3 regions of the Shewanella goraebulensis genome follow, and region 2 is predicted to be linked to each of the others. Evidence: predicted binding sites of a transcription regulator. Region 2 holds the regulator's gene; each other region holds the start of a gene.
The links. The regulator LexA, encoded in region 2, represses DNA repair genes until DNA is damaged. The targets are predictions, from matches to a motif close to TACTGTATNNNNATACAGTA.
Positions count from the first base shown of each region.

Region 1: recG (ATP-dependent DNA helicase RecG) is a predicted target of LexA. The motif match lies at 4,948-4,967, and genes of this name have one in related genera.
Region 3: QPX86_RS13540 (DNA topoisomerase III) is a predicted target of LexA. The motif match lies at 5,932-5,951, and genes of this name have one in related genera.

Region 1 is NZ_CP126972.1:4,510,386-4,518,530, reverse strand. Features, by position in the region: gene QPX86_RS18950 (lysophospholipid acyltransferase family protein) at 1-735, opposite strand, end outside; gene QPX86_RS18945 (beta-ketoacyl synthase chain length factor) at 739-1,491, opposite strand; gene QPX86_RS18940 (DUF3014 domain-containing protein) at 1,741-2,604, opposite strand; gene recG (ATP-dependent DNA helicase RecG) at 2,737-4,812, opposite strand; gene QPX86_RS18930 (response regulator transcription factor) at 5,035-5,658, opposite strand; gene QPX86_RS18925 (sensor histidine kinase) at 5,658-6,842, opposite strand; gene QPX86_RS18920 (tetratricopeptide repeat protein) at 6,966-7,652, opposite strand; gene QPX86_RS18915 (calcium/sodium antiporter) at 7,945-8,145, opposite strand, start outside.
Region 2 is NZ_CP126972.1:4,646,640-4,654,784, forward strand. Features, by position in the region: gene plsB (glycerol-3-phosphate 1-O-acyltransferase PlsB) at 1-1,947, opposite strand, end outside; gene lexA (transcriptional repressor LexA) at 2,365-2,982, shown strand; gene QPX86_RS19595 (cell division inhibitor SulA) at 2,979-3,485, shown strand; gene coxB (cytochrome c oxidase subunit II) at 3,928-5,508, shown strand; gene ctaD (cytochrome c oxidase subunit I) at 5,518-7,140, shown strand; gene QPX86_RS19610 (cytochrome c oxidase assembly protein) at 7,142-7,705, shown strand; gene QPX86_RS19615 (cytochrome c oxidase subunit 3) at 7,702-8,145, shown strand, end outside.
Region 3 is NZ_CP126972.1:3,207,112-3,215,256, forward strand. Features, by position in the region: gene QPX86_RS13520 (HlyD family secretion protein) at 151-1,137, opposite strand; gene QPX86_RS13525 (hypothetical protein) at 1,137-1,589, opposite strand; gene QPX86_RS13530 (heparin lyase I family protein) at 1,772-2,653, opposite strand; gene QPX86_RS13535 (prohibitin family protein) at 2,837-3,715, opposite strand; gene QPX86_RS13540 (DNA topoisomerase III) at 3,830-5,869, opposite strand; gene QPX86_RS13545 (hypothetical protein) at 6,282-6,464, shown strand; gene QPX86_RS13550 (hypothetical protein) at 6,634-6,951, opposite strand; gene QPX86_RS13555 (VOC family protein) at 7,061-7,465, opposite strand; gene lepB (signal peptidase I) at 7,694-8,145, opposite strand, start outside.

The DNA of each region.
Region 1 (8,145 bases), 140 kb from region 2:
TGTATCATACCTCAGGTGGTCAAAAGCTGCGCCGATTTCTACTGACATATTTACAGTTTGCCTTGGTGGTTCGTACCAAGGTTGCTGCTTTGTCAATCCTGCCACATCCACATGCAGCATCACTGGCACAATATCAGTGCGAGTGCGAATGGCTATGTTAGCTGCGCCGCGGGCAAAAGGATTAATCTTAGTACCAACGATTGTACGTGTGCCTTCAGGGAAAATGATCAAGTTTGTATGGCTATCTAGCACTTGTTGGCAGTCACTTAGCAGTAAATCTGCGCCACGATTAGGGATATAACCCGCCGATGACAATACCCCGCGCATAAAGGGATTGCGCCAAAGTGCTTGTTTTACAATACATCCAGCATTGGGTATCAAGCTAATTAATACCACCACATCAATTAGAGTGGGGTGGTTAGCTATCACAATCACCCCCTTGGCATGACTTAATGCTTGGGTATGTTGGCTATGTACTTTTATTAAACCTGTGAAGGTTAGCATCCACACAAAGCCTTTAAACATGATGTGAACGGCTTTTTGCACTCTAGCGATACGCTGCTGTTTCGTGCCAGGCCAAAAACGTAATACTGGCAATACAGTGAGTGAGCTTAACAACCCACCTAGACCAAATACCACGTAACACATAACTCCGCCTATCCAGCGTGGGATATAGGCCATGCCTGTTAAATAAGGAAATGGCTTGGGACGGATTAGGTTATCGTTTGGGCTCATTGATTAGAGCCGTGCGCCAAGTTCAGATGGCATTGATAGCTGCCAATGCCAATGACATAAATGGCCTGATAGTGCCTTTTGACAAGTAATTGCGTTAATTAATTCTGCAAAACTTAGTGCTTTGCTTGTCGCGTTATCGCTGGCTGTTTGGCTTAAGGTCAACTGCGCAATAGCTGGCTGGTTATCATTATTGGCTGGCGCTAAATACAAGCCTAATGCTAACGGTAGTTCAAATTCTTGAGTGTATTGGTTATAAACAGGCGGCACAGGGTCATCGCCAAACACCAGTAATACAGGCGCAGGGTTTTCTGCGAGTTGCGCATAAGCTTCAATGAATGCTTGAGATAAAGTCTCTTCACCCGCGGCAATAGAAGTTGATGGCGCGGTATTGCCACTGACAATGCCGTAAATGCCGCTGGCAGTATTGTGCACCGACTGACTAAAGGCGAGTGGGGATAGCGCTTCTTTAGCGACAATATCTTTTAATAAACCAAGCGTGCGGGTGAGTTCGCCATGTCTTGAGGCAAACACACTGCGGCAATCGTTCGCGGGCTGACAATCATGGGCAGCAGTGAGCATCATTTTAGTCAAGCGGCTAAAACGGCGGCGCTGCATCGCTGGAACGTGAGCTAATGCAGGGGAAGTTTTATTGTCTGATGACGATGTTGCGCTGGGATCCCACTGGCGCCAACTTTCTTTATCTTGAAAATCGACAGACCATGCGCCCCACGACAGAATATCAAATACTAATTGCACTACATTGCCTCTGATATGGCTCAGTGATCCCTCGCTGAGCTAAGTTTTCGTGCTTTGATAGTTAGAAACGTTATTAACTAGCCGTTCTAAAGTAGCTATGAGATTGTACCGTAATATTAGCAATTTAATGAAGTTTTTTACTACAAGCAAAAATAAAAAATAGCGACACGAATGTCACTATTTTTAAACGATTCAAACCTTAAGCTTACACCTCAATAGAGATAAAAATTAAGCAATTACGTTAAAGGCTTATTTCAGTTGCTGTTGTAGCTTTCTCACTGCGCCTTTAATCTTACGGGTGTTTTCAGGGCCCATTCTGACCATGAATTTTTGCACATTAGGTAAGGCTTCAAGTTTAGTGTCGACGAACTGGTAATTCACACTGATTGAAGAGAGCTCAATCGGATCTTCAATGATTGGCGCTGCTAAGATCATTTTGAAGGCATCTTGCATTCTGTCTTCAAAGCTCATGTCACCGTAACCTAGTTCATCAAATGCTTGATTGAACAGTGGTGATAACTCTTTAAAGGTGGCAACTAATTGTTCGTCATTCATGCCAGCAATCATGTCTGCATATAAGTCATAACGATGGTAACTGTCAGGGTTTAGATAAGTTTTATCAGTAATCTCACTTACACTAAAGCTGTCTTTAGGACCTTTTAACGGGCTAGCTTTACGAATAACTTCGCCTTGAGCCATGTTATCGACAAATACCACAAACTGACGCGCGATATCCTTTTTAAGGATTATCGAATCGATTTTCATGCCATCAGCCATTTCAATGGTTTTTTGTTCAACAAAATCATCACTTTCAGTCAGTGCTGGTAATGGCTCAACGACGACTTCAGGCTCAGCAGGAATGACTTCAGATTCAATAACCTCAGGTTCTACAATCACTTCTTCAATCGGCTCTTGCTCGATTGGCTGTTCAGGTACAGGTTCAGGTAATTGAACTGGAATTGGTGCTACCACCTCAGGTTCTTTCTCTGAAGTGAAATAGAAATAACCAGCCGCCGCTAATAATACGGCTATAGTGATTCCGATGACGCCTGCATTGCTACCACTTGCTTTATCTGATTGTGGTGTCGCTCTGTCTTCTTGATTGACTTGCATTTCTATTCCTTAGCTTTAAACGTCGAAAGTGGAACTGAACACGGGATAAATAGATTAAACCTTAAGCTCAAATCTCATTCTGCAATATTCCTAAGACTTGTCTAGTGATAACAGACTTAGGTTAACAATAATTTATGCTTGTACATATTGTTGGCGATCACCCAACCAGCGGTGAATGATGCCATCAACATTATCTGGTACTTGTTGCATGACATGTACCGCTAATTTTTGGGTGTTCTCAATTAAATACTGGTCACGAACCAAGTCGGCAATTTTCATTTCTGCAAGACCGGTTTGGCGGGTACCAAGCACTTCACCTGGGCCACGAATTTCTAAATCTTTTTGTGCAATCACGAAGCCGTCGCTGCTTTCTCGTAATACCCCTAAACGTTTAGTCGCGGTTTGCGATAAAGGCGCTTTATAGAGCAGTACACAATGGCTGGCAATTGAGCCTCGGCCCACTCGGCCACGTAGCTGATGCAATTGCGCCAAGCCTAAGCGTTCAGGATTTTCGATAATCATTAAACTGGCATTTGGTACATCTACTCCAACTTCAATCACTGTGGTTGCCACTAATAAATGTAGCTCACCTGCCTTAAATTGGGCCATTATTTGCTGCTTTTCGGCGCTTTTCATCCGCCCATGTACTAAGCCAATTTTAAGTTCTGGCAGCAATCGACTGAGCTCTTCTGCTGTATCTTCAGCTGCTTGGCACTCTAGTACTTCAGACTCTTCAATTAAGGTACAGACCCAATAAATTTGTCGGTTGTCGTTCAGTGCCGCTTGTTTTACCCGCTCTATTACCTGATCTCGGCGGTTATCACTGACCGCGACGGTCGATACGGGTGTTCGCCCTGGTGGTAACTCATCAATCACGGAGGTTTCTAAGTCAGCGTAAGCTGTCATCGCAAGGGTGCGTGGTATTGGAGTGGCTGTCATGATCAATTGGTGCGGATGAAAGCCCTGGCTAACGCCTTTTTCACGTAATCCTAAACGCTGGTGAACCCCAAAACGGTGTTGCTCATCAATGATAATTAACGCCAGTTTATTAAAGCTAACTTGCTCCTGAAATATAGCGTGAGTACCAACCACCATTTGGGCACTACCGTCAGCAATATCTGCTAGAGACTGCGTTCTTGCTTTACCTTTTAACTTACCTGCAAGCCAGCCGACTTTAAGGCCCAATGGTTCAAACCAAGTGGCAAAATTTATTGCGTGCTGCTCGGCCAATAATTCAGTGGGCGCCATCATGGCAACTTGATATCCATTTTCAATCGCTTGCAGCGCGGCAAGTGCAGCAACGAGCGTTTTACCTGAACCTACATCACCTTGCACTAGGCGCATCATTGGGGTTGGCTTTTCAATATCTTGGGATATATCTGTGCCCACTCGTTGCTGAGCGCCAGTTGGCTTGAAAGGTAAGGCTTTTAAAAACGGATTAAGTAATTGGCCTGTAGCAGGCAAGATTACTGCTTTATCAAGGTTATTACGTTGGCGAAGCTTTAGCATACTCAGGTTATGGGCTAGCAATTCTTCTTGTACTAACCGCTGCTGGGCTGGATGCATGCCGAGTTCTAAATCTGCTTGTTCGATATCGTTAGGTGGACGGTGGATAAGATGAAGCGCACGGCCAATACTCATGTTATTAGGCTGCAATTCATTGGGTAATAGTTCGGTAAGGCCGCCTTGGGTTAGTTTACTCAAAGCTTGTTCTGTTAGCTTAATCCAGCTGGCTTGTTTCAAGCCTTCAGTGGATGGATAAATAGGCGTAAGCGACTCGCTCAAAGCAGGGTTTTCACCTTCTTTGATGATTTTGTATTCTGGATGAATGATCTCGAAATGGCGCTTGCCGCGCTTAATTTCACCATAGGCACGGATAATCGCGCCGTTTTGCATGCCGTTACGTTGGGCGACAGAAAAATTAAAAAAACGTAACGTCAGCATGCCACTGTCATCTGCAATGGTGCAGGTCAGCATGCGCCTACGACCGGGGACGATTTGAGTCGAAATGATTTCTGCTTCAACAGTGCCGTACATGGCAGGGTATAAACTGGCAATAGGGTAGATTTGGGTGCGGTCTTCGTAGCGCATAGGTAAATGAAACAGTACATCTTGCACTGTTTTAATACCGAGTTTTTCGAGCTTTTCGGCGACTTTTTTAGCGACGCCTTTTAAGTCGGTTATAGGAACCTGATCCAATGGTTGCAAATCCACAATGCCTTTATATTATCGTTGACGCCTTTATGTACTGTTTAGCTAAATCCGTATTTAAATAGCTAAATAGAGTTATCCAAAGAGTTATACAACTCACTATTCAGCGTTGATGGCTGCTAGGGACAATAGTACTGTAAATATATACAGATGTATGGCTTATCTTAGCAGAGTTTTAAAACAAGGCAATATTATTACCGTTTTGTCTGCTAAGCGACTCTATAACCAACCTTTTTGCTTAGCAATACGGGCAGCATCAATTCGATTTGTAGCATTTAGTTTACTGATGGCTTCTGACAGATAGTTACGCAGGGTGCCCTCGGCAATAAAAAGCTGAGCGGCAATATCGCTGGTGGATAAACCTTCGCTGGCAAGCCTTAGTGCTTTGCGCTCTTTATCATTTAGTGGGTCGATATCACCAATGGCACTGATCGCAAGTTCAGGGTCAATAACTTTTTTACCCGACATCACTTGCTTGATGGCGGACAATAAGCTTTCGGTTGGCGCATCTTTCAGTAAAAAACCTTCAACCCCAGCGCTGAGTGCTCGCTTGATATAACCTGCGCGGCCAAAGGTCGTTAGAATAATTATCTTGGTCTTTTGGTCAGATTTTGACTGAAAGTCCTGTAACCACTGGGCAAGCTCGAGCCCCGTATGTTGGGGCATTTCAATATCGCTCAGCAGTAAATCAAATGATTGCTGTTTCAGTAGCGCCATGGCTTGTGCGCCATCTTCAGCTTCAGTGACTTCTACTTGCCCAAGCTCAGCGTCGTCAGTGAGGGTTAATAATGCTGAAAGTGCACCGCGCACCATAGCTTGATCTTCAGCCAGCAAAATTCTCATTAATTCACGTCCTTGTTGGGTGTTACTTGCTCGTCATTTATCTCGCTCGTGGTTATTGGCAGTGAAATCATAAACCGATAACCATTAGTCGTTTCATAGTTGAATTCACCAGATAATAATTCCACTCGCTCTCGAATGCCTTTAAGGCCATTGCCTTCAATGATTTCTTTAGTGGCGGCATTGTCGCTAAAGTTTATAGTTAATTGTTCATTGGTAGTTTCAAACTGCCACAGACATTGTGTCGCGTTTCCATGTTTAATCGTGTTGTTGACCAATTCAGTGAGCATTAATCCTAATTGGGACGCTATTAGGCTGGGCATATTTGGCAGTGAACCACTCACTTGTACTTCAATGCTTTGCTCACGTAGTCGCTCGGTTAATTGCTGAAGTGTATCGGCCAGTCCTTTATGTTTGTAGTCAGATACAGTTTGGCGAATTTGGCTTAGACTTTCTCGGGCTATATTGGCTAGTTGGCTCAGGTGCTCTTGAGCTAAGGCTAAATTGCCAGTTTCCACAAGCTTTTCTGCCAGTTGGGCTTTAAGGGCAATAGAGGACAAGTTGTGACCCATAATGTCGTGTAAATCACGGGCTATACGTTCACGTTCCAATGCGGTAGCAAGACTGGCTATTTCATCTTTTGATTGGCGCTGCTGACGCCTAAAGCGTTCACTATTATGTTCGATGACACCAAAAACACCGACAATGAATACGATTAACATTCCGTAGAGTGGGAAGTAATAGCCTTGATAACCAACCAGGTAATCGAGCGCCCATAGCCAAGCTGATATGACAATAAAGCTTAATGCCGCAGTGCGCAGCGAATAGAAAAATCCAATAAAAAAGGCGGCAAAACTGAAAAATGAAATTGCGCCACTAGTAAATGGCGCTGCAACACTGGCGGTAAGTAGCATCAATCCAATAGGGTATATGCCTTTTGCTGATGAGCTTTTATATGCCCAAAAGTAGCTGTAAAGAAAAGGGATTAACAGCAACAAACTCACACCGACACGCAATAGATCTTCTTTCATAAACCACAGCGGGATGAAATAGAAAATCAGGTTAAATAAATATACCCATGCGGTTTTTTGTTTATATTCCCGTTCAGGGTGAATGGTATTGTTGTTAGCCATTATTTGTTGAACCTTTCCTTGCTCATTTTGACGGGTTAATCCTTGATTATTCATAACCTCTCCTTGCCAAGTTAGCATACTGTAACAGTAGCACTATTCAAGAGGCTGACTTTACCGTCAGCCAATTTCTGGGTTGGTTTCTTTACAAAACCGATAGGGATAAATCTATTCGCTAGGCTAATCTGTGCTGCTAGTTGCTGCAGGGTTAAGTAAAAAGCTTGCCCATGCGTAATTAGGGTTAATGTCGATAGCCTGTTGCCAGTCTTGCTCGGCACCTTGTTGATTACCTAACTCTTGCTGAGCAAGTCCTCGCCACGTATACGCTTCGCTGTGTCCCCAGCAAATGTCATCACAAGGATTTTGATAACGTTCAATGGCAATGGATGCATATTGCTTAGCTTTTTCAAAACCGCCACCATACTGAGTGGGAGTGTAAAAAGCGCTCATGGCTTTAACTAAGGCAATGCGTGGGTTTTCAGGTTCAAGTTGCTCTGCTTGCTCAAGTAAAACCCCAGATTTCATTCCTAGGCTTCTTCCTTTGCTAGGATCCGCTGATATTTGCATGCCGTAAACCGAGGCAAGTAACGTCATAGATTCGACGTCATCTTCACGAGTCAGAATACTTTCTAAGGTGGATTGCGCTTCATCTAATGCACGTTTTGATACACCACGTTGACCAACAATGTTGGCAGTAATGGCTGTACGGTATTGAGCGTATGCACGTTCATAGTCAACGCTTTGTTCACTCAATTGCTTTAGTTCATTGATGTTCATGGTATTGGCTGCAGCATCAATTGCGCTGATATCTGCCATGCTGCTATGGCTAACTAATGACAAGGTAACTGCAATAAATAATGTTTTCATGAGTAACTCCGTTTATTCAATGGATTGATGTGTTTGGGTACAGAGCTAGTATTCAAGATTTGGATTAATATATGCAGGCACAAACGTCATCAGTTTGATATGACAAATGTCATCAATGTAAAAGCACCGATATTAAATTATTGATTTTAAAACATTGGGTTTAGTGACCAACACACAAAAACGCCAGCATATCTTTCGATAGGCTGGCGTTAATGCTTGCGTTAAGGTGGAGCTGAATTGCTTATCTGTTAAGACTGAAGGTTGGGTTGAACTCGATATGCCATCGCCGCAATCATGCTTGCACTACCAAGTAGCCGATATAGCCTAAGTAGCTTAATACTAAAAAGCTCGCTTCACGACGGCCAATGCGCAGCCCTGTATAAGCAAAAGGCAGCAATACCATCGCAAGGGCAATCATGGTGAACCAATCTATCGAGCTGATTTCACTATCCAAAATTGGATGAATTAATGCGGTGACACCTAAAATCCCTAG
Region 2 (8,145 bases):
GTAAAAATCATTGACGATGCTATGGATCTTCTCACGGCTATGTTCTTCGTATTGCACTAAACAACTAGCAATTAACGAAGGTACGGCCATCAAGTGAATAATGTTATTACGGTAGTAACTCATTGCAATGACAGCATGCTCTTCAATCGCAATAATTTCACCAAGCTGATCGCTAGTTGAAGTGAACTTTTTAAGCGACAAACATTGTTCAACCACTTCAGTAGGGTTACCTTCCGCCACTGAGGTATAACCGGTATAAGGCACCTCTTTTAATAGCTTAAGATATAAACCTAGCTGTCTTTCAAGCTCACCGCGCTCCAGCGCATTTTGCTCAGAAGCCAATAACACCATACTGGTTAGTGTGACTGAACTAGCCGCAGCAGCGCTATTAATGTTAGTCATCACTTTATTGGCAAGTGTATTTACCGCTGGGGTTAACCAAGTTGGTTTTTGCTCAGGATCTTGAGCAATTTCTTCGCGCCAATCAGGTGCTTGCTGGTTTAAGAATTGCTGCACGTTAATTGGCTCACCAAAGTTCACATAACCTTGGCCAAAGTTACCTAATTTACGCAGTGCACCAAATACCTGCCATACCGATTCTTTTTGCTTTTTCTTACCGCTTAATTCTTTGTGATAAGTCGATACTTCCATCACGTGATCGTAGCCTAAGTAAACTGGCACCAGCGTTACAGGGCGCTCGATACCTCGTAGTACACTGTTCACTGTCATTGCTAACATGCCAGTTTTAGGCGCAAGCAAACGGCCTGTACGTGAACGACCACCTTCAGTGAAGTACTCAACTGAATAGCCTTTGGCAAATAGTTGATCTAAATACTCTCTGAATACTGCGGTATAAAGCTTATTACCGTTAAAACTACGACGGATAAAGAAGGCACCACCGCGGCGGAACATCGGCCCTGCAGGCCAAAAGTTCAAGTTAATACCAGCCGCAATGTGCGGAGGAACCATCCCTTGATAATAGAGGATATAAGATAGTAATAAGTAATCCATGTGGCTACGATGACATGGCACATAGACAATTTCGTGACCATCATGATGCAGTTTACGAACTTGCTCAGCACTCTTAATGCTAATGCCGCTGTATAACTTGTTCCATAACCAAGTTAAAAAGCGCTCTGCAATACGAATCAGGTTATCTGAGTAGTCAGCTGCGATTTCATCTAAATATTCAATGGCCTTTTCACGCGCCTTTTCTTCAGAAATCTTCTTGTTTGCTGCTTCTTCTTGAATCGCTTTGGTGATCGATTCAGATTTGAGTAACGAGTTAAACATGGCTTGACGGTTAGGCAACTGTGGCCCCGTCATCACTTTACGTTGACGTCGGAAATGCACGCGGGCAACACGAATTAACTTGTGAGCAATGCTGACATCAGTACCGTGTTCATCGGCCATATAACGTAAAGACATGGCATTTGAGAATTGAATAAAGTTATGACGACCTAAAAATAAAATCATTAGCCACTTGCGTAGCCAAGTCGGATTTTCACGCTCAAATACTGCAGCTGTCATGGTGTCATCTTCTTTACCCGGGATACGTCCCCAATAAAGGCTAACTGGCACCAATTGAATATCTAACTGCTTATTCTTTTGGTGTAAGTCGAGTAATTTGGTGAAGTTAGCAACAAACTTCTCGCCACTATGACGTTTGCCAAATAAGGGTTTACGGCCTTCAACACACACAATTCTTGGCGTGTTCAGCCCATCGATGTCCAAACGCTCATAAGGACTAGGTAGATTGTACTTTGCAGTAATTTCATTTAGTGCCGCGATATCACTCAGCGACTCTGTCTTCATGACATAGACCACTGGTTTTTCAGGATCTAGGTTTAAGTCAGCGAACGGATCTTGAGGTACAACAACACTGTGTACCATTAGTTTCTGAATCCAACGCAACGATTTAGCAATGATAGAATCTGGTTTTAGCATGAGTATTCGCATTATCAACAACGATTTATTGCGCATAGGATACCAGAATCTAGGTGGGATTCACTAACCTGCGTATATGTAGTTAACAATTAAGCATCAAACTAAATCCCTTTAAGGCTAATTATATAAGCAAATAAGTCGCTTATTTATACTTATCAAAAGTGAACATCAGTACTGTATAAATATACTGTATCGACAAAAAACCGAATCATTTGTTTATCAATGTTAATTTAATCAAAATAAATCCCCCTCCAACAGCAACAATATAAATAACTGTTTTTAAACAAATTTAAATTTTGCCAATCTGTTAAAAATGAACTTTAATCGGTATCATCCTTAAAATTCATTGGTTAATACTTGCACGACCAAGGATACTGTATATAATGACAGTCACTGTATAAAAAAACAGGAATCAACATGAGACCTTTAACGCCACGACAAGCTGAAATTCTAGAACTAATTAAATGTAATATTGCCGAGACAGGTATGCCACCAACTCGTGCAGAAATTGCCACTAGATTAGGCTTTAAAAGTGCTAATGCTGCTGAAGAGCATTTAAAAGCACTTGCTAAAAAAGGTTGTATCGAAATTATTCCTGGTACTTCACGCGGCATTCGCATGATTCAGGAAGAAGAGGAAGTCGAAGAAGGATTACCGCTTATCGGTCAGGTTGCGGCTGGTGAACCTATCCTCGCAATGGAACATGTTGAACAGTACTTTCAAGTCGATCCTGAAATGTTCAAACCTAATGCTAATTTCTTACTACGCGTTCGTGGCGACAGTATGAAAGATATTGGCATTATTGAAGGTGACTTATTGGCTGTGCACAAAATGCAGCAAGCCAAAAATGGACAAGTTGTCGTAGCTCGTGTTGACGATGATGTCACCGTTAAACGTTTTGAAAAGAAAGGCAATGTTGTTTATCTGCATGCAGAAAATGAACAATATTCGCCGATAAAAGTCGATTTAACTTGCCAGAGTCTCACCATTGAAGGACTTGCTGTTGGCGTTATCCGAAATGGAGGTTGGTTATGAACACATTATTAGGTAATGCACCACGTCACCCTGGCTTGTGGGTAGACATGACATCAGCCACAGCGCCTGTTAAACAAGGTATTGAAACCAAACAAAGTGCTAATCAAGGCATCACTGAGCTAACCCAGTTATGCAGCCAGTTAGCAGTGTTAAGCCAACAAGGCCGTTGGATTGTATTAATTAATCCACCACATATTGGCTATAAGCAAATATTGGCCAATGCCAATGTTCGTATGGATCGAGTATTGCTTGTTCATACCAAAGATGAAGTTGAAACACTTTGGGCAATGGAAAAAGCACTAACAAGTGGTACTTCCAGTGCGGTTATTACATGGACAACACCATTAGATGCTCGCGATAATCGTCGCATTCAGTTAGTCGCTAAAAGTGCTTTGGCACAAGGTGTAATCATTGAAGATGTAAATACTCACTTACATGATGAACATATGAGCGACAATACTTTAGCAGCACCATCACGGTTAAATTTATCTGCTTTCCACTAAACTAATCTCTCTTAAAAAAGCCCTTCATTACTGTGAAGGGCTTTTTTTACGCCTTTTTTCAGCAAATTAGATGATAAAGTGATCTTGATCAATATTTAATCTCCAAGTAATGTAGTTAACAAGAGGCTAACAAATTGTTATCACTCTTGAGTTAGTAAAACGATAAGAAGCTACAAAACGCTGTAAAGATTGTGCTGGTACCATGCGGTATAGAAAGCCTTGAATAAAAAGCGTCAATTTAAGAATTGAAAAGTTCAGTATTAGGTACAAGTGTGGCCACCATAACCCAATAAAATAATCGAGTATTGATACTCGCAGCCACCGTGTACTTTGAAGTGATCAAACTTTTTCGGGAATTAGAGAAGTTTGCATAGAGCAGAGTATTACTGTGTGACTTTTCCTTGTTGTTATTGCAAATCGCAATTGGCAGAGGAGTGGTCTTGTGAAGCGATTGTTGTATGGATTAATGGTGCTGCTATTTGCAGTGCCGCTTGCTGCGGCTGATATGCCGCTTAACATGACACAAGGTGTGACAGAAATCAGTGGTAGGGTTTATGACCTCCATATGATTATTCTATATATCTGTTGTGCGATTGGTGTTGTGGTCTTTGGGATCATGATTTACTCGATGATCTATCACAGAAAATCTAAAGGCGCTAAACCTGCCGATTTTCATGACAGTACCAAGGTTGAAATAGCATGGACTGTCGTGCCATTTATCATCCTTATCGGTATGGCAATTCCTGCCACTAAAACTCTGATAGCTATGGAAGATCCTAGCGATGCAGATTTAACCATTAAAGTTACCGGCTCTCAGTGGAAGTGGCATTACAGCTATTTCAATGAAGACGTCGAGTTCTTCAGTTTGCTTTCAACTCCAGCAGATCAAATCCAAGGTTCTGCTGAAAAAACTGAAACTTACTTGCTAGAAGTTGATAAGCCGCTCGTATTACCAATCAATCGAAAAGTGCGTTTCTTAATGACCAGTGATGACGTTATTCACTCATGGTGGGTGCCTGCTTTTGCGGTTAAAAAAGACGCTAATCCAGGTTTCATTAATGAAGCATGGACACGCATTGATAAAGTTGGCACCTACCGCGGCCAATGTGCTGAGTTGTGCGGAAAAGATCACGGCTTCATGCCTATTGTGGTCGAAGCACTTTCTGAAGCCGATTATGACCAATGGTTACTTGACCAAAAGCAGCTAGCTGTCGATGCTAAAGCTGCTGCAGAAGCCTCGCTTTCGCAAACACTCACATATGATGAGTTAATGGCTCAAGGTGAGCAAGTCTATATGGGCGTTTGCGCCGCATGTCACCAACCCAATGGTGCTGGTCTTCCTGGTGTTTTCCCATCTCTTATTGGTAGCCCTCTGATTAAGGGGCCTGTTAGCGATCATGTTGATATTGTGGTTAACGGTAAATCAGGCACTGCGATGCAGGCATTTGCTAAACAGCTTACTGCAACTGAAATTGCTGCAGTTGTGACCTACGAGCGAAATGCTTGGGGTAATGACTCTGGCGATGTAGTGCAAGCCGCTGATATCAATGGTGGCGGTTCTGCGGCAAGTTCAGCGGATTCCGCTACTGACCAAGCCGCAACGCCTGTGACCCTTCCTGCTGAAATTAATCCTGAAAATGTTGAACAAGCCGTAACCGAAGCCGCTGCAGAAGTTGTGAAAGAAGTTAAAGCTGAAGTCGTACTAGATGATTTAACCATGGATGAACTCATGACCATGGGCGAGCAAGTCTATATGACCAATTGCGCTGCATGTCATCAGGCTGCAGGCACAGGATTACCGGGGGCTTTCCCTTCATTAATCGGTAGCCCAGCTATTACAGGACCAGTTGAAGGACACATTGAAGTTGTTGTCAATGGCAAGGCTGGTACTGCAATGCAGGCATTTGGTTCTCTACTCACACCGCAACAACTCGCAGCAGTGATTACTTATGAGCGTAACGCTTGGGGTAATGACTCGGGAGATGCTGTACAGGCTTCTGACGTTGATGGTCATGGAAAGTAAGGGATTAAAATGAGCACTATTACACAAGATACAACCGAAGCTCATGATGGTCATTCTCACGATGACCATGGCCATGATGATCACCATCATGGCGCGCCGAAAGGCATCATGCGCTGGATTTTAACCACTAACCATAAAGACATCGGCTCATTATATTTGTGGTTTAGTTTTCTAATGTTTCTCACGGGCGGTGCAATGGCGATGGTTATCCGCGCCGAATTGTTCCAGCCGGGTTTACAATTAGTTGATCCAAACTTTTTCAACCAAATGACCACAGTTCACGGACTTATCATGGTATTTGGTGCCGTTATGCCAGCCTTTACCGGCTTAGCTAACTGGCTTATTCCTATGATGATTGGTGCGCCGGATATGGCTCTGCCTCGAATGAATAACTGGAGTTTTTGGATCCTACCATTCGCGTTTGCCATTCTATTAAGTTCGTTATTTATGGAAGGTGGCGGCCCTAACTTTGGTTGGACGTTCTACGCTCCACTCTCAACGACCTACAGCCCTGATACCACTGCACTATTTGTATTCTCAGTACACATTATGGGAATAAGCTCAATTATGGGCGCGATCAACGTGGTCGTGACAATTGTGAATATGCGTGCACCAGGTATGACTTGGATGAAGTTGCCACTGTTCGTATGGACTTGGTTAATTACCGCATTCTTATTGATAGCGGTGATGCCAGTGCTTGCAGGCGCAGTGACCATGGTATTAACCGATAAATACTTCGGTACCAGCTTCTTCGATGCTGCAGGTGGTGGCGACCCCGTCATGTTCCAGCACATTTTCTGGTTCTTCGGTCACCCCGAAGTTTACATTATGATTTTACCCTCATTCGGTATTATCTCAGCGATTGTGCCGACCTTTAGCCGCAAAAAGCTATTCGGATACTCCTCCATGGTTTACGCCACCTCAAGTATTGCGATTCTGTCTTTCTTGGTGTGGGCGCATCACATGTTTACCACGGGCATGCCAGTATTTGCCGAGTTGTTCTTCATGTATTGCACTATGCTCATTGCGGTGCCCACAGGGGTTAAGGTATTTAACTGGGTTGCGACGATGTGGCGTGGCTCAATAACCTTTGAAACCCCAATGTTGTTTGCAGTTGCCTTTATTATTCTGTTCACAATTGGTGGATTCTCTGGATTAATGCTGGCGATTACACCTGCGGATTTCCAATACCATGATACTTACTTTGTTGTGGCGCATTTCCACTACGTACTAGTAACGGGCGCAGTGTACTCCATTATGGCCGCAGCTTATTACTGGCTGCCGAAATGGACAGGCCACATGTATAGCGAAACCTTAGGCCGCTGGCATTTCTGGTGTAGCACTATTTCAGTCAACGTGTTGTTTTTCCCAATGCACTTCTTAGGACTTGCGGGTATGCCGCGTCGTATTCCTGATTATGCGATTCAATTTGCTGATGTTAACCAAATTGTCTCAATTGGTGGGTTTGCATTTGGTTTATCACAACTTATCTTCTTAGCCGTTGTTATTAAGTGTGTTCGAGGCGGTGAGAAAGCTGCGGATAAACCTTGGGAAGGCGCTGAAGGACTAGAATGGACCATCCCAAGTCCAGCACCTTATCACTCATTCACGACACCTCCAGAGGTAAAGTGATATGAGCCAGCCAACAAAATCAAACCGTAAATTATTAATAGGTCTCGTACTGGGTTCTATCGGTATGTTCGGCTTTGGTTTTGCGCTAGTGCCGCTTTATGACGTGCTGTGCGATACCTTGGGCATTAACGGAAAACCCCAAGGTACCGCAAGTAGTTATGAAGCGGTGGTCGTTGATAAAGACCGCACCATTACTATTGAATTTATCGCCCAAGTACAAGGCAGCATGCCGTGGGAATTTGGCCCTAAGGTGAACAGTATTCAGGTTCACCCAGGCGAGCTCACTCGCACAGCCTTTTTAGCAAAAAATCTATCTGCTAATCCCCTTGTTGGCCAAGCCATACCTTCGGTATCACCAGGCCAAGGCGCGGCGTATTTCAATAAAACCGAGTGCTTTTGTTTTAATCAACAACCCCTAGCTGCAAAGGCTGATGCTGAACTGCCATTAATCTTTTATGTGGATCCAGACTTACCAGATTCCATTAAAACTTTGACTCTCTCTTATACCCTCTATGACATCACAGACAAACAAACTGCGGCCATAGAGCAAGGAGCAGCAAGATGACAACCAAACATGAAAACTACTACGTGCCAGCGCAAAGCGTTTGGCCCATTACCGGCGCAATTGGATTATTCCTCATTGCTTTTGGCGCTGGTTCTTACGTTCAACAGTTAGCCACTGAAGAGACTTCAGGTGGTTATATATTAGTGGCTGGTATTGCAGTCATTATCTTTATGCTATTTGGCTGGTTTAAAAATGTCATTGATGAATCAATGTCAGGCTTATATTCAGCGCAAATGGATCGTTCATTTCGTCAAGGAATGAGCTGGTTTATTTTCTCTGAAATTATGTTCTTCGGCGCATTTTTTGGCGCCTTGTTCTACGCCAGAATGGTCGCAATCCCTTGGCTTGGTGGTAGCTCGAACAACGCCATGACCCACGAGGTGTTATGGCCAACCTTTGAAGCGATGTGGCCTCTTATCAAAACGCCTGATGGCACCACT
Region 3 (8,145 bases), 1.4 Mb from region 2:
TTATCAATAGTAACCAGTTATCAACAATATTCAAACAAATAAGTTACTAATGCCGATTAAATTAAGCTCCAGCAAGCTCAATTTGATCATTAAAATGCTTCGGCATTAGAGTGTTTAGGAATGAGGCAACCTAAATAAGGAGTGCCTAAATCAAAAGGCGCCAAAATAACTCTTCATTGCTTTAAGTCTTAACGTGGCTGCGCCTAACATATCGATTGGACCTAATAATGAAAACGGCTTTTCAGTTGATATCCACGCAGAGCCTCGAGCACCAATGGGAATTTCAATCCCTTCAGGGTCGGTGAATTCAATTAACACGGTGCGGCCAATGTTTTTCGAGTTATTAATAAGTTGCTGAGCAACACCTTGCTCTTGGCTACCATGACTACCTCTAGCTTCACCTGTTGCTAATGAAATTGAATGTACTCTACCTCGAAAAATATGACCTGGATAAGCATCAATATAAAACTCAGCAAACTGGCCTTGCTTCACCCTATTCCATAATTGATCAGGGATACGCATTTCTAAAATCTTCGTCTCAGTATTCCACAGTTGAATGTTACCCACTCTTGAGCCTGCTGCAGTGTCGATTCGAGTAATCGCACCATCAAAAGGCGCACGAATTTCAAGTTGGTTATTTTCAAATTCAGCTTGTTGCTGCTGCGCTAGCAATGACTCACGGTCAAACCTTAGCGAGCTGAGCGTTGACTGATATTGGTCAATATCGCGTTTTGCTACCACGTTTTTAACTTGAGTCAGTCTTGCTAAGTCTTGTTCTGTTTGGCTAATTTCGCTATCTAGGCTGTTAATTTCAGCTTCAATTTGGCGCAAGCTATTACTCTCTTCGTTATTTACCAAGGTATATAATAACTGCCCTTTTTCAACACGCTGATTATGCTCAACGTAGTATTGGTCGATTGATTCAGTTATCGGACTTAAAATCGCCGTTTGCGCTCTCACAACCGATGAGTCAGTTAAATCCACTGGCGAATAAAATCGATGGGCGAAAAACACTGCTAAGTTAATCAGCACGCCCACCACAACCATTGAAATGTAATTAGCCGTTGTGCGCTTGACTAAGCCCGTTTTTAACAAAATCCAGCAAATCAATATATATGGGTAAAGTAGCTCTTTCATTATGCTTGTCTCCCTTTTATCACTGCAGTAATTTTTTTCCAGTCGGTTACTACAATTAAGATGGCTGCTATCCACAATTCGTTATAAAAAAAGCCGATAGTGCATAGCCAAAACACCAATTTGGCTTGTCCCGTATGTTCTGCATGTTTTTTAGGTAATGAGTGCAGTTTCCAATATCCCCAAATTGCTAAGCAAATCGTGACTATCAGCATCATGGTCAGTGCGCCGATAAAAATCTCGGTATCAAGTAATTTCCCTTTAAGCGCGGATGTGGTGGTCCAATAATCCGCTGGAATATCTTGATGGTGCACAGTAAAACCGCTGGCTAATACAACTGAGCCGATGGCGATAAATACAAGGGTCATTAAAATAATGAATATCGTTTTGTAGCGACTAACAAAACCTGCTGCGGGTTTGGTTTTAGGGATAGTAGTAGGAACCGAATGTGTCATAACCTGCCTCTATTTGATGTTGTTTAATCATCTTGTAATGGCAGAAATTATAGGTTGAGGCTGGCATCAAAAGTTACCATTTTACGCCACAATATTAGGGAGCATAAATTGACCGATTTACTGGTTTGATAGCTGGTTAACTCACAAGCGACGAATATAAGAATCGAAAATAGTAATGCAGATTAAAAATGACTGACTTTCACATCATCTAACCAGATTGATTCGACTCGCTCAGAGCGCTCACGTAAAACCCCTAACTGAACAAACATATTCTCATTGCTGGCAACTAAGGTTTGTAAGGTTAAATCGACTTGCTGTTGGTTATCCAATGATACTTGTATATGGCCTTTATTCATCGACCAACGGGTTGCTAACTTAACGGTATACCAAACGTTTGTTTTTATATCGTCAAACTGCCATAAGGCTTGTTGGACGTTTTGAGTTTCAGGTTGATCACCAATCACTACCGTTTTGGCAATATTAGATACCAAACTCATTCTTGCACCATTAAGTTGTAATCGATAACTCTGTCGATAGGTTTTATCGGACTCCCAATACGCTATTTGATGGGTGTCATCACTGAACAAGTTAGGAAGCATAAACTGCCAGCTTACAATGGTCGTTTGGCCTTCTCTGGTATATGCAGGCTTATGCTGTAACTCAACACGATTAAGTGCATCGATACCACGCCAAAGATAGGATTGTTCACCTGTAATCTCAATTAAAGCTGCATAATCTTGAGCCATAGCGGAGGTTGAAGTTGGGGGTAATGCAGAAGTAATAGCTGGATTCGGTTTTGGCCGAATGCTAATACCTTGAGGATGTAAAATATATGACCACTTATCTAAACTTTGCTCATCAAAATTTTCGTGCCAAATACCTGTTGAGATAACACTATTGTCAGCCTGAACTAGAGCACTTTCAGCCAAAGAAGGTTTTGCTGAGCCTATCAATGTAATAGCAAGTATTAGCGCTACAAGTGTAGTAACAGCAACAACTGAAGCTGAATTTTTAATCCCTATTACTCGATTACGATAATATTGCTGCATTCCCAATTTATCCATTATCCATTAACCCTTTCAGCCCAAGATAAACGATTTATTTAAGCTCACAGATTAGCGAAAGTAGTAAAAATTAACGAACTTTATATTGAATAAACTATGTACTCAATAAACAACAATAAAAAAGCGCAATATTGCTATTGCGCTTCACGGTTAATCGAGAAAACTTGAATCAGTCATTAAGAACTAGTTAGCCTGATTCTCGCGAATATCCATTATTGGCATCACACCTTCACCCATCATGGTAGTCGGTAATTTTCCGTCCCATGCTTGCGCTTCAGTTAAGGTGACGATTAACGGGTTGTTTTTAAGCGCCTTGGCTTTAGCCTCAATCGCTTGAGCTTCAGCCTTACCTCTTAATAAAATAGACTGAGCCTCTGCTTCAGCAATCTTTAAAATACCTTTTGCTTTAGCATCAGCCGTGTTCACTGCGCGTAATGCTTCTAGGCGCTGTCTTTCAAGTTTATGCTCTTCTGCCGCAGCTAAGTTTTTCTCAGTTTGCTTAATTTCAATAGAGTTAATGTACTTTTGCGGCAAGATAATATTTTCAATTTGAATGTTATCAACGACAACCGGAAAATCAGCCATTTCTTCAGATAGTCGACGTTCGATACCTTGAATAGCACTGGCTCTGTCTTGAATCAATTGTTCAGCTTCAAACTGAGGAATCGTATCTTTTGTTGCTGAGCGGAATCGAGGGTCTAAAATACGCTGCTCAAATTGACTCAAACCACCGTAGCTTTTAAAAAGTTCTAATGCGGCTTCTTTATTAACCGTCCAGTTAACCGATACTTCAATGGTGACTGGCATCTGTTCTTTAGTGCTTGAGGCCATTTTTTCCGCATTTTTACGGGTTCGGACTTCAATCACTTCTACTGTTTCAATAAAAGGAATTTTAAAATGTAGGCCCGGGTTTTGCTGATCTTTTGCTTCTCCGAAGCGTTTTACCACACCAACATGGCCTTCAATGACGATGTAGTAAGAGTTAAACACAGCAACGATGAGCAATAAAAATGGTATCGCTTTTAAAAGCGAAGAAGGGGTAATAACATCCTTGATATTCATAAACTTCCTAATGATTTAAATAACATAGCAATTTCCTGACGCGCTAGATTACCTAAAACAAACAAAATCGCAACACAATTCAGTAAAATGTATCAACCAATCTCAACCAATAAATTACTTAGCGCTGCGGCTTTTGGTGTTTCTTGCTGATTTAGCAGTCCCCTTGGAGGTGCTGGTAGATGATTTACGTTTATAACCGCCTTTTGAACCTGAGCGACGCTTTTTATAACCAGGACCCGTTACCCCAGATAAGGCATTGGGTAATCGATTAGCAGCTTGAGTTATCAGTTCATTCAGTTGAGTGATTAATGGTGTCATAAACGCATCGTAACGTAATTGCTTTTGACTTATGGCATCTAGGCTACTTTCCCACAGCGCTGTCATATCTGGCGTTGTAGCAGATTCGGGCAATGAGTTCACCAAACCGCTTCCCACAGCCGTTGCTACAATCGCCTTGCCTTGGCGCTGTAAATAGCCACGCTTGAATAGCAACTCAATGATACCTGCACGTGTGGCTTCAGTGCCTAATCCATCGGTATCTTTGAGGATTTTTTTCACATCTGCATTGGTGACATAACGGTTAATTCCGGTCATTGCCCCTAATAATGTGGCATCGGTAAAATGCTTTGGTGGTTGAGTTATTTTTTCAACGAGCTCTCCATTTAGGCTTTGTAATTGCTGTCCCTTTACTAGCGCAGGCAGGGTTGCTAACTCATCATCATCTTCTTTTTTGGTATTAACACCATTATTGCTGTAGTTATTGCGACTAGAACTATTACTACTAGAACTGCCTGATGCAAAAAGCTGTTTCCAGCCCAGTGAGGTTTCTTGTTTAGCTTTGGTAGTGAATAAACCGCCCTCAATAGTGACTTCAACCAGTGTTTCGTCATATAAATATGCAGCGTAAAACTGCGCTAAGTATTGTCTAGCAATATGGGAATATAACTTGGCTTCTTTTGATGACAGATTAGCTAAATTACTGACCTTTTCAGTGGGTACAATTGCGTGGTGAGCATCAACTTTTTTATCATCCCAAGCTTTAGATTTAAGCTTAGCATTTGGTGCATCTGCTTTTGCCGTTAAAGAGGGATCGTTTTTAGTGATTGCATTAATCACATGCGGTGCTAAACCATGTTGCTCAACCGGTAAGTAACGACTATCTGAGCGAGGATAAGTAATCAATTTATGACGTTCGTACAAGCTTTGGCATATATCCAATACTTCTTTAGCACTCATACCGAATCGTTTAGCCGCATCAATTTGTAATGCCGATAAACTGTATGGCAGCGGTGGATTTTGGCGTTTACTCTTAGCTTCGATTTGGGTCACTTCAGCGGATTGATTGCTAATGCGACCAACAACATTTTCAGCTAGGCCTTTTGCCAGTACCCGCCCTTCTTCATCCATATATGGCTGACACGCTTCACTGGGTTTCCACTTAGCAGTGAATGATTCATTTTGCTCAGTTAATAAATGCGCTAACACTTCATAAAAAGGTTTAGGAACGAAGTTCGCGATTTCTTCATCACGCCTCACGACTAACCCAAGTACAGGGGTTTGGACTCGTCCAACCGATAATACCCCTTGATAGCCCACCTTTTTACCCTGAATGGTATAAGCGCGGGTCATATTCATGCCATATAACCAATCAGCTCGGCTACGAGCTAATGCAGAGGTTGAAAGTGGCACAAACTCTTTATTGGTTCGCATTTGGCCAAGCGCTCTTTTTACTGCCGAAGGATTTAAATCACTGATCAGCAGGCGTTGAGTTTGAGCAATCTTATCGGCTTTTACCCCTGAATGAGAAATGACTTCATCCACCAGCAACTGCCCTTCTCTGTCGGGGTCGCCAGCGTTAACCAAGCTCGAAGCCTGCTTAATCAGTTTCTTCAAGGTAGACAATTGCGAACGTGTTTTTGATTTCGGCTTCAATTTCCATTGTTCAGGCACAATTGGAAGGTGAGCTAGCTGCCAAGACTTGTAAGCTGGATCGTAAGCATCGGGTTCGGCTTGCTCTAATAAATGTCCCACACACCATGAAACACAATCACCGTTGGCGGTCATAATGTAACCATCACCTTTTTTGTGTGGCTTTGGCAATACATCAGCTATGGCTCGGCCTAAGCTTGGTTTCTCGGCAATATATAGAATCATTCAAGTCTAACCATCTAGATTGGGAAGCGCTCTTAACACTGTATTTTAAATAATATGGCTCCTACTGTATATAATTACAGTTATTATTAACAGTAAATATTCACTGAAATTAGATTTAAAAAGAACTGGCAATAAATAACACCTGAGCGAGTTTAAATAACAATTAAAGGCTTCTATATCTAGCTGTTCAGTATTTAATTAGGCTATTTTTGTAGTTAATTTTCATAACCGAAAAACAAAGAATATAAAATCGCCCCTATTGCCATACAATTGACTTTTTATACCGCCAAAAACAAACGTTTCATCTAAGTTCCCATCATTAAAGCTGAAATAAAGTTGATCCAGATCATCATTGTTAACGAATTCTTGGGATAGGTTTAGTTATCGCAAATATTGAGCTCAGGAGCCCGTTATGGAATTGAAGCAATGTGAGAAGTGTTACACAGACGTCTGCGTAAACGGGAAATGGTTTCATCATGATCATTTGACCACAAGTGCTTACATGTTAAATGGTGGTTCACCAGAAATGGTTGAACTTGCTAAAATGCCAACCACTGAAACTGAGTTAGTCGATATGCTGACTAGCACTTTTTGATTAAACTTGATTGAGTTTATTCAGCCTAAAAGTGGCAACAAAGCTCTATAAATTTTGATCAAAAAAGCAGTGTTAACACTGCTTTTTTTATGCCTGCTATTTAAACCCGCAACCAGAGCGAATTTTGTCTTTGGTTCTATGTAATAATAGGCTATGTGTTTGCTATTAATCATTCACGCTGCGCATTCATAGTACGCCCCATTAAAATAACAATAGCGGTGACTGCAGGACTCAATATCGTCAGTGCAGTTTTGCTTGACCATACCATTATCAGAACATCGAGATCATTATGAGATGTATAATCATTAACAGGGAAATAGAAAATCAACAACCACAATGGTATTGAGCTTATGGCAATATGAAGCATGTACTTGCTGTTAACCTCTCGCTGCTTAGCTTTTTTATTGCACAGATGAATAACCCCAATAGTGATAGCAGAAAAAACCACTGTCACAGCCCATAAAATAAAAGCAATCACCATTCCCATTCATTACCTCAATAAACGAATAATTAAACTTCATCACTGCATTTAACGCAGCTTAAAATACCACTGTTATCGCTTTATTAAACAGGCTTATTCAACATGCTTATTCAACTTACGAATTCAACTGAAGTAAGTCCCATTTATTGCCGTATAAATCTTGGAAAACCACGACAGTGCCATATTCTTCTATCCTAGGTTCCTCATTGAATACCACTTCATTGGCCAGCATTAACTTATAGTCACGCCAAAAGTCGTTAGTTTGAAGAAACAAAAATACCCGACCTCCAGTTTGATTACCCACCGACAGCTTTTGAGTTTCATTGCTGGCTTGGGCTAATAGCAACTTGGTGCCATTGCCATTTGGCGGTGACACTAACACCCAACGTTTTCCGCCACCTAAATCGGTATCTTCGACCAAGGTAAACTGTAGTTTTTGAGTGTAGAAGGCAATAGCGTCATCATAATCGTCAACGACTAATGCAATCACTCCGATTTGCTGTTGAGTAACTGTCGACATGCAATGTCCTTTTAATTGAATGTAAAATTAGCATTAAGATTGTAAGGCTTTAATTATAAAACATCTGATTTATTTTATTGATATAAAACAAGTTAAATAAAAGTTGGTAGGCTTAAGTTCAGTGAAAATAAAAAAATAAACCACTCATTAATGAGTGGCTTATTTTGAATTAATTGGTCAACAAATAGTAAACTGCTTTAGCGACTATTTAGCCTCTTTTAGCCTCTTTTAGCCACTGACAAGGGAATGGAAAAACCTATCTTGCCTCGGTAAATAGTAATTTTCATAATTAAAAGACATCACAACACGCTTTGTGCGTCCAATGATTTCATTGCGAGGCACAAACCCAATCACACGTGAATCAGCACTGTTATCCCGATTATCACCCAATACAAGATAATACCCGGGTGGCACTGTCACCTCGTTAAAGTTAGCGCGTTTTGATCCAAATTTATTGACTCTTATTGAATGCTCCACGCCAAGTAAATCTTCAATCTTATCCTGCAAATCATGGCTGCTTGTTATTTGGCTTTCTTGCTCAGTATCGAATTCAAGCTTTTGAACAGCTTTAGCGGTGACATCTAAATCATCTTGATAGCTAATACTTTGATTATTGATCACTAGTTGATTGTTGTTTAGCGAAACTGTGTCACCAGGAACTCCAACAACACGCTTTACCA